Regions from separate parts of the Arthrobacter sp. UYEF21 genome, predicted to be linked through region 1. Evidence: predicted binding sites of a transcription regulator. Region 1 holds the regulator's gene; the other holds the start of a gene.
What was found. Region 1 encodes Rex, which represses fermentation and respiration genes when NADH is low (regulators of the CRP and FNR family bind a similar motif). Its sites were predicted from a motif close to CTTGTGAANNNNTTCACAAG; they were not measured.
Positions count from the first base shown of each region.

Region 2: ABIB27_RS02055 (glyceraldehyde-3-phosphate dehydrogenase) is a predicted target of Rex. The motif match lies at 1,474-1,493, and genes of this name have one in related genera.

Region 1 is NZ_JBEPNF010000011.1:86,485-91,481, reverse strand. Features, by position in the region: gene ABIB27_RS12640 (hypothetical protein) at 1-548, shown strand, start outside; gene ABIB27_RS12635 (hypothetical protein) at 706-1,497, shown strand; gene ABIB27_RS12630 (redox-sensing transcriptional repressor Rex) at 1,557-2,264, opposite strand; gene ABIB27_RS12625 (glutaredoxin family protein) at 2,358-2,609, opposite strand; gene ABIB27_RS12620 (HAD family hydrolase) at 2,710-3,528, shown strand; gene ABIB27_RS12615 (30S ribosomal protein bS22) at 3,710-3,808, opposite strand; gene ABIB27_RS12610 (helix-turn-helix domain-containing protein) at 3,997-4,209, opposite strand; gene ABIB27_RS12605 (3-deoxy-7-phosphoheptulonate synthase) at 4,348-4,997, opposite strand, start outside.
Region 2 is NZ_JBEPNF010000001.1:436,622-441,618, reverse strand. Features, by position in the region: gene ABIB27_RS02055 (glyceraldehyde-3-phosphate dehydrogenase) at 1-1,254, opposite strand, end outside; RNA gene rnpB (RNase P RNA component class A) at 1,514-1,899, opposite strand; gene ABIB27_RS02045 (YaaA family protein) at 1,956-2,720, shown strand; gene ABIB27_RS02040 (zinc ribbon domain-containing protein) at 2,779-3,534, opposite strand; gene ABIB27_RS02035 (Nif3-like dinuclear metal center hexameric protein) at 3,658-4,575, opposite strand; gene msrA (peptide-methionine (S)-S-oxide reductase MsrA) at 4,675-4,997, shown strand, end outside.

The sequences.
Region 1 (4,997 bases):
CGCAGGGTTACCCAGCGCAGCCGGAGTACCAGCAGCCGCGCGAGGCGTATGGCAAGCCGGGCGGGTTCCAGTTCCAGACGCCCACCGACGGTCCCCACAACTTCAACGATGTCATGCCCAGGGGAGGCTTGCCGGGAATGTTCAGCGTGACGGGGCTGCCTACCAAACTCAAGGTCTCCTACTGGATATGGATCATCGGCGGCATTCTCGGCGTTCTCGGCAGCTTCTTCGGCCTGCTGGACACTCTGGCACTCTTCACTGTGGCACCGGCGCTGGCCACCGTCGTCCTCCTCCTCGTCCTGGTGGCGCTCGGCCTGGCGGCGGCCCAGATTGTCCTGGCCGTGAAGATGAAGGAAGGCAAGGAATGGGCGCGCCTTGCACTCACCATGGTTGCTGGCGTCTCGCTGGTCTTGGCGTTCCTGGGCGGCAGCATGGGTGAGGGAATCGGCAACAACTGGCTTGGTTTCCTCATCAGCGCCGCAGCAACGGTCCTGATGTGGCTCCCCAACTCGCAGGCCTGGTTTACCGCCGTCAAGGGCTGCGCCTGAGGTGCCTGTTCCCAACTGTTCCTGCTGGCCGGAATACCTCTCTGGAATGACCCGCCCCGGCACAGGCAAGGGTACGGTGGGAGTAAGCCGTACTGGGGGCAGGCCAGTGGACTGCACCCAGCAGCCGAACTGACCTCCGACCTGCAAAGGACCGCTCATGAGCACGCCCGTCCCGCCTCCCGTCCCGAACGAGCCCGTCAACCAGCCCCCGGCACCCCGTTATGGCGAGAACAGCCCGCAGTCCGGACAGCCCACTCCCCCCGCGAACTCCCCGCAGGCACCGCAGTACGGCCAGAACGCCCCACAGGCACCGCAGTACGGCCAGAACGCCCCGCAGGCACCGCAGTACGGCCAGAACGCCCCGCAGTTTGGCCAGCCCACTCCGCCGGCCCATGGCCAGCAGCCGTACGGGCAGTCCCCGTACGCCCACTATCCCTCGGGGCAGCCGCAGGCAGCGGGGACAAAAGGCATTCCCCGGCTGGTCAACATTTCCTTCTGGCTGCTGATCGGCGCCGCGGCGCTGTTTGCCAGCACCCTTCTATTGGGCATCAGCATGCTCGATGACCCGATCATGCGGAACGCCTTCGAGGATGCCATGCGCAGCAGCGGCGCCACACGCACCGAGTTCAACTTCGAGGACTTCCGGAGCGTCCTCGCCGGAACGTTGGTGGTCCTGGCCATCCTCGGTGCGGGCATGTACTTACTGGTGGCATTCTTCATCCGCAAGGGTAAGAACTGGGCCCGGATCCTGGGCACCGTGTTCGCGGCGCTGTCCGTTACCAGCCTCTTCCAGGTGCCGAACATCGGGACCCTGGGCAGTTTGGCAGGCATCGCGGCCATCGTTCTGCTGTACCTGCCGTCCGCGGCTCCGTACTTCCGGAAACAACTGCCGTTCGCCAACCCCTACGGCACCCCGGGCCCAACGCCGGGCAACCCATACGGCCAGTAGGTTCCCACCCCGTAATCCGCCCAAGGAGCGTGGACCCCGCCGGCGGCCAGCCGGGAATCTCAGGCGGTATGGTCCGGAGTCTGCGCCCGTTGTGCGTGGTACGCGAGGATCTGCAGTTCGGTGGCCATATCTACCTTGCGCAGGTTGAAGCCCGCAGGGACTTGCAGCATGACCGGAGCAAAGCTCAGGATGCTGTGCACACCGGCCGCCACCACGCGGTCGCAGACCGCCTGCGCCACGGCGGCCGGCAGCGCCAGGACCACCATGTTGGCGCCGGTCCGCTCGAGCACTGACTCCAGGTCAGCCACATCACTGACACGCAGCCAGCCCACCTCGTTGCCCACCACCATCTGGTCGGCGTCGAAGATGGCCACCACGTCAAAACCACGGGACTCAAACCCTCCGTAGCGGGCCAGGGCCTTGCCCAGGTTACCGGCGCCCACAATGGCAACTTTCCAGTCATGGGTCAGGCCGAGGGCTGCGGAGATGTGGCGGCTGAGATACTGCACCTCATAGCCAACGCCGCGTGTGCCATAGGAACCCACATAGGACAGGTCCTTGCGAAGTGTTGAGGAACTGACGCCCGAGGCTTCCGCCAGGGATTCCGAGGACACCCGCTCCACACCTTCAGCGAGCAGCGCGTTCAGGGCGCGCAGGTAGATGGTCAGCCGTGCCACTGCCGCCGGCGGTACCTGCTTGGCGATCTCGCCGCCCGGGGCCGTCCCTTTACCTTCTACAGCCTGGGGAGATGAATCCAGCGAACTCACTATCCCCTCCATTGCCTCGCGTTGTGAATCCACTCTAGGGCCCTGCCAGTGCTGTCCACAAAGCCGGCGACATCTTTGGCAATCGGTTGCCTCTCAGGCCAGGGCACGCTGAAGGACGCGCGTGAGCCTGGCTTCATCGATTTTCCAGAAGTCGCGCTGGACGCCGTCGACAAGCACCACCGGGACTTCCTCCGCGTACCGCTCCCGCAGTTCCGGCAGTCCATCCACCTGCTGTTCCGTCCACCCAAGCCCCAACTTGGCAGTAACGCGTTCGACGGCGTCGCGCGCCGCTGCGCACAGGTGACAGTCTGCCTTGGTGATGAGGACTACCTCCGGTTTTGCCATGCTTTAACCGTATCGCCCTTTGGGTGCGGACAGCGCGCGGACGCCGGCGCGGGCGCCGCGCTGAAATCTTCGCCACCGAGTATTGACTAGACTCGGGGACATGCCCGAGGAGAAGTACGTCGCTGTAGTCACCCAGCCGGATGCGGTGATGCAGACCGGCGAAGCGGCCTTCTTCGACGTTGACAACACACTCATGAAGGGCGCCAGCCTCTTCCACGTGGCCCGCAAGATGCATCAGCGCGGCGCCTTCACTCTGACCCAGGCGGTCGGCTTCGCCTGGAAGCAGCTCAAGTTTGTGACGCGGGGCGAGAACCTGGACGATGTCCATGCTGTCCGCGACTCGGCCCTCACCCTCGCGGCAGGCATCACTGTGGATGACATCAAGGCCCTGGGCGAAGAAGTCTACGACGAGATGATCGCCTCCAGGATCTGGCCCGGGGCCAAGGCGCTGGCGCAACAGCACCTGCGCGTGGGCCGGCGGGTCTGGCTGGTCACGGCCACCCCCATTGAAGTTGCCTCAGTCATCTCCACCCGGCTGGGCCTCACAGGCTCCCTGGGCACTGTTGGCGAGATTGCCGACGGCATGTACACCGGCCGGCTGGTGGGTGACATCCTGCACGGCTCCGCCAAGGCAGTGGCCGTCCAGGAACTGGCCGACGCCGAGGGGCTGGACCTGAAGCGCTGCTGGGCCTACAGCGATTCCTACAACGACATCCCGCTGCTGACCCTGGTGGGGCACCCCGTGGCCATCAATCCCGATTCCAGGCTCCGCAGCCATGCGCGCGACCGCAACTGGCCGGTCTACGATTTCCGCTCGGGCCGCCGCGCTGCCACACTCGGCCTGAAGGCAGCCACTGCCGGCGGCGTGGTCTACGGCCTCTGGCGGGGCTTCGCCCGCTTCCGCGGCCCCCGGGTCTAGTACCGGGCTCTGCCCCGGACACGCTTTCGGGCCGAGGACGCGCCCTCGGGCTGAGGACACCCGGCTCCGCGTGTCCTTGACCCGATTCCGTGTCCTTGAGCCGAAACAGTGTCCTGAACCCGATAACAAAAATGCCCGCTGCCGGAGAGGCAACGGGCATTTCGCGCTGTACGAAGTATCTCTACTTCTTATTGCGGCGCTGGTGGCGGGTCTTACGAAGCAACTTGCGGTGCTTCTTCTTGGCCATACGCTTGCGACGCTTCTTAATAACTGAACCCACGAAAGTTCCTCACAAACTAGATGCAGTACCTGTCTGATGGAAAAGGTCCGTGGACAGAGCTACAGACTGAAACAACTGACAGATTCTTACAATGACGTAAAACAATCCTTAACAGGGTACCGCTTTCTGGCGGCGACCACCGACCGCAGCCCATTTCTGGGCTGAAACAGCGACTGGACGCGGGGCCTTCAGGCGGTTTCGGTGTGACCGTCCACCACAGCACCCTTGAGATACTGTTCGACGGCGCTCTCCGGCACCCGGTACGACCGGCCGAAACGCACCGCAGGCATTTCGCCGGAATGGACCAGGCGGTAGACGGTCATTTTGGAGACGCGCATGACCTCGGCCACTTCGGCCACGGTCAGGAACTTCGCGTTCGAGAAGTTCTGTTCTGCGGACATTTCCCTATTCCTTTGCTGACGGATGACGGCTAACCCCAGCTGTGTTCCATTGCGGTGTGCCGATGCTGAGCCATCCACCAACCATGTGATAGATACTCTAGAGGTTCATGGTGCTGTAGTGAAAGTCATCCGGCACAATCATTGTGCAATGCGGCGTTTCCGCGCGGACGCTGCAAGATGGTTGAGCACCGAAACGGACACCTCCCACTCCATGCACGTGTCCGTAACGCTCTGGCCGTACACCAGTTCGGACTCACCGGCCGCATGCTCGGCGACGTCCAGGTTCTGGGCGCCGCCAACCAGGAAACTTTCCAGAATGACCCCGGCGACGGCCTGTGCGGCCCGGCCTCCATCCTCGAGCTGGGCACCGATTTCCAGTGCCACTTCTGCTTGCCGGTGGTGGCTCTTGCCGCTGTTGGCGTGGCTGGCGTCCACGATCAGCCGGGGGTTCAGTCCCTTGCCCGCGAGATTCACGGAGGCGCTTTCGACGTCGGCAGCCGAGTAGTTCGGTCCCTCGCGTCCGCCGCGGAGGATGACGTGGGTGTCCGGATTGCCGGCGGTGGCCACAAGCGCAGCCCGGCCGTCGCCGTCAATGCCGAGGAATGCCTGCGCGGCCGCGGCGGCGCCGCACGCGTCGACCGCAACCTGCAGGTCGCCGTCGGTCCCGTTCTTGAAGCCGATGGGCATGGACAGGCCGGACGCGAGCTGGCGGTGGATCTGGCTTTCCGTGGTGCGGGCTCCGATGGCCCCCCAGGAGATCAGGTCAGCCATGTACTGCGGACTGATGG
Region 2 (4,997 bases), on a different contig from region 1:
CGAGTCGATGTAGTCGATCTGCTTGCGCAGTTCCGAATGCAGGGACATCTGGCGCAGGTAATCGTTCACCTCATCCTTGGTGGTGCCGTTTTCCAGGCTCAGGTTCAGGATGGCCAGCGAAACGTCCGGCGTAGGGACGCGGATGGAGCTGCCGGAAAGCTTGCCCTGAAGTTCGGGCAGCGCCTTCCCCACAGCTGTTGCCGCACCGGTTTCGGTGATGACCATGTTCAGCGCGGCAGAGCGGCCGCGGCGGTCGCCCTTGTGGAAGTTGTCGATCAGGTTCTGGTCGTTGGTGAAGGAGTGGACGGTCTCCACATGGCCGTGGATCACGCCGAACCTGTCGTTGATGGCCTTCAGGACCGGAGTGATGGCGTTCGTGGTGCAGGACGCCGCGGACACGATCTGGTCCGAGTCCAGGATGGTGCCGTGGTTAATACCGTGCACGATGTTCTTCAGCGCACCCTTGCCCGGTGCAGTCAGCAGGACCCGGGCCACGCCCTTGCTCTGCAGGTGCTGCGACAGGCCTTCAGCGTCACGCCAGCGTCCCGTGTTATCCACAACCAGGGCGTTGTTAATGCCAAAGGCCGTGTAGTCGATCGTGGCCGGGTTGTCCGAGTAGATCACCTGGACCTGCACGCCGTTGGCGGTGATGGTGTTGGCTTCCTCGTCAACGCGGATGGTGCCCTCGAACGGGCCGTGGACCGAGTCGCGCCGCAGCAGGCTGGCCCGCTTGGTGAGGTCCTTGTCCGAGCCGCGGCGCACCACGATGGCGCGCAGGCGCAGGCCCTGGCCGCCGCCTGCCTTTTCGATGAGCAGGCGGGCCAGCAGCCGGCCGATGCGGCCAAAACCGTAAAGCACAACATTGGTGCTGCTGCGGTCATCAGCACCACGCTTGCCCACGATCTCGGCCAGCTCGGCCCGGAGGAACTCCTCCAGGGACGCGCCGTTGCCTTCAAGCTTGTACTTCTCCGTCAGGCGGGCCACGTCGACGGCCGCTGCACCGAGGTCCAGCTGCGCCAGCGTGTTCAGCAGCGGTGCCGTCTCTTCGAGCAGGAGCTCGGTGTTGCTCATGCGCCGGGCGAACCGGTGCGCTTTGAGGATGTTCATGGTGGACTTGTTGATCAGGCTGCGGCCGTGGATGCTCGTCACCACGCTGTTCTCGCGGTACAGCCGGCCAATCACCGGGATCATGGCCTCGGCGAGGGCCTCCCGGCCCATCCACGTATCAAGACAAGAATCTGACGTCTGGCTCACAGAACTACCTTCCTCGGTTCAGCCGCATACGTCCTCGTATGCGGATGTCGGCCACCTGATGTTGTCCAGGGGCCTCTGGCACCGGCGGGATTCTGTTCATCCCGGGTGCCGTGGAGAAGCGCAAAGAAAAACCACCGGCTGCGAACGCAGACCCGGTGGCGGAACTTCTACGTTCGCTCTCTATTCTAGGCCGGGGACACGTCCCGGATGGCCGCCGGGGACGTGAAGTCACTCACATGCACTGCCTGTTGGCATGAGTGGGATGGGTTGACCGATACGCCGGGTTCTGTGCTCCCGTGCCGTTACCAGCGCGGGAGTAGCGGCCATCCATCTACGGACGCCGTTGCCGACGCCCTCCAGCGGCCTACCCGGACACTCGGGCGGGCAGCCCTCAAACGTGTCCTGTCTGACCTTGCTCCGGGTGGGGTTTACCTAGCCTTCCCGGTCACCCGGGAAGCTGGTGGTCTCTTACACCACCGTTTCACCCTTACCTGAGGCCTTCCGTCACCGGAAGACACAGGCGGTCTGTTCTCTGTGGCACTGGCCTGCGGGTTACCCCGAGTGGGCGTTACCCACCACCCTGCCCTGCGGAGCCCGGACGTTCCTCGAGCCACTTGCGTGACGCGCGGCCGCCTGGTCAACCCATCCGGAACCCAGTCTACCGGGGAAGGAGGCAGCGCCGTCGCCGGTAGGATCGTACGGTGCTGATTCTGCTTCCCCCCTCCGAAGGCAAGACCCCCGCAGTCCGCGGATCCGCCGTCGACTGGCCCGCACTGAGCTTTCCCGCGCTCAACCCCTACCGTGCCAAAGTACTTGAGGCACTGGGAACGGTCAGCGCCCACGAGGACGCCCTCGCCCTGCTGGGCGTCGGCGCCTCGCTGAAGGACGACGTCGAACGCAACACCCGGCTCCACGCCGAACCGGCGGCGCCTGCCCACCAGATCTACTCGGGCGTCCTGTACGACGCCCTCGGTTACAAGACCCTCACGCCGGCGCAACGCCGCAAGGCGGATGAATCGGTGGTGGTGGTGTCCGCGCTCTGGGGTGCCATCCGGTTCGCTGACCGGGTGCCCGCGTACCGGCTGTCGATGGGAACTGCACTGCCCGACGTCGGCCGCCTCGCCTCGTTCTGGAAGCCGCAGCTCTCGGCGGCCCTCACGGAGGCGGCTGCCGGACATCTGCTGGTGGACTGCCGCTCCAGTACTTACGCAGCGGCGTGGGCGCCGCCGCCGGCGCAGACGGTGGCGGTCAACGTTTTCAGCGAGGTGAACGGCGCGCGCAAGGTCGTTAGCCACTTCGCGAAACATACCCGCGGTGAGCTGGCGCGGCACTTGGTGTCCCGCCGCGGCACTGCCCCCCGGACCCCCGCCCAACTGCTCAAGGCCACCAGCGAAAAGTGGGCAGCGGAACTCGTGGACGGAACAGCCAGGAAACCCCACGCCCTGAACATCATCCTGCCGGGCTGACTCCGCTACCCCAACCGGGTCGGATTCACTGCAGCAGGAACGCCAGTGACGCCGGGCGCTAGTTATTTGGGGAGGGCGTGTTCCATTCGGCGGAGCGCACCAGGATGGCGCCGGAGTCCGGGCAGAACACGATCTCGTCCTCGGCGGCGGCCTTGATCTCAGCGAGGTCGCCGGGGCTCAGTTTCATTCCGGACGCCTCGGACGTGCCGTGGAACAGCCGGGCTGCGCCCACACCGCGCTTGGCGAGGGTCTTTTCGTAAACTGCCAGCATCCCGGCGTCGAGTCCGGCCGCGAATTCATCGCGCTGGCCACGGACAACCGTCGCTTCGGCCTCAACCTCGGCCAGGGCTTCGTCGAGTTCGGCACGGATGCCGCTGAACGAGCCCTGGATGTCATCAACAATCTGCTGCTGGGCGGCCTGCCGGGCACGCAGGGAGTCGAGCCGGTCCATCACTTCCAGCTCCACGTCCTCGAGGTCGGAGCGGCGTTTGTTGAGCGAGGCAATATCCTTCTGCAGCGCCACGAGGTCCTTGGACAGTCCGGTTCCGCTGTTGAGCCGGGCTTCGTCGCGCTCGATCCGGTTAGCAACCTGCTCGACGTCGGCCTCGGCCCGCTTGAGGTCGGCTTCGGCGTCGTGGACGGCCACTTTGGCGCCGCCCAGTTCACCGTTGGCGACGGAAAGCGCGGCTTCAAGGTCGGTGATCCGCGGATCGGTACTAAGGGTACGGCGGCGGTTCGAGAGGGACTTGAGCTTCGCGTCCAGCCCCTGCAGTTCGAGCAACTTCAACTGTTCCGCCGGTGCTGCCTTAGCCAACTGCTACCTCCGCTTGTTTCCTGCCGGCCGGAACCGGGCACCCGATCGGCGCTCCCTAGACTCTAGCGCCTAGCCAGCTCCCCTGCCTCGCTACGCTCGCCCGGGGCCCCTCGCACGCCAGGCTTAGCCGGGAGTCAGAATGAAGTCCCAGGGGTCGCTGTTGGTGTTGCTCACCTGAATCTCCACGTCGTGGCCCTGATCAGCGAGCACGTTGCCGAGCGCCGATGCTGCGGCCGGCAGCCAGAGCCATTCGCTGGCGAAGTGCGAAACGTCAATGAGGTATGGCCGGCCGTTTACTGCCGCCTCGCGGGCTTCGGACGCGGGATGGTGCCGGAGGTCGGCGGTGACATAGACGTCGGCGTTACTTGCCCGCACCTCGTCGAACAGCGAGTCTCCCGCACCCCCACACACTGCAATGCGCCGCACCAGGCCATCCTTGTCGCCGGACACCCGGACTCCCCCGGCCACGGCTGGCATGATGCCGAAAACCCGGGCGGCGAAATCGCCCAGGCTCATGACGTCCGCCAGATCCCCCACGCGGCCTATGCCTTCTTCGGGCAGGCCGTTCGCGGCAACGGTCAGCGGGGCGACATCTTCCAGTCCCAGCGCGTCAGCCAGGACGTCAGAAACACCCCCGACGGCGGAATCCCCATTGGTGTGGACGGTCAGTAACGCCGTTCCCGACTCGATGAGCCGGTGGATGGCCTGCCCCTTGGCAGTAGTGGCAGCCACTGACGTGACACCTTTGAGCAGCAACGGATGGTGGGTAATCAGCAGCTCGGCACCCCATTCCACGGCTTCTTCGATCACCGCAAGTGTGGGATCCACAGCGAACATAACGCGGGTGACCGGCGCTGCGGGATGGCCTGCCACGAGGCCCACTTCGTCCCAGTTTTCGGCCAGGGACTCGGGCCAGAGTTCCTCGACCGCCAGCAGCACCTGCCCTAACGTGGGTGCAGGCGAGCCCTCCCCCGGGGCATCGGCCCCGGATCCGGTGCCGCCACTGTCCGCATCTGTAACGCCGGTGTCTGCAGATTCCATAGACTCAGTTTTACCCCATCACGCCGTTTGGCCGGCATGTGCCGCAGTCTCGTAGGGTGGTCAGGGAATCATCCGGGGCTCTCAACCATTGAAGAGGTCATGAAAACTTTTGTTCTGGGCGGAGGCTGCTTCTGGTGCCTGGACGCCGTCTACCAAAAAACCAAGGGCGTTACGTCAGTTGTTTCCGGCTACACCGGCGGCCACCATCCGCAACCTGACTACTACGATGTCTGCAGCGGAACCACCGGTCACGCCGAGGTGGTGGCCGTGACTTTTGATGAGGCAGATATCCCGTCCGAAGTCATCCTGGACATGTTCTTCGCGCTGCACGACCCCACCACGCTCAACCGCCAGGGCTACGACGTCGGCACGCAGTACCGCTCATCCATGTTCTACGAAACCACCGAAGAGAAGATTCTCTT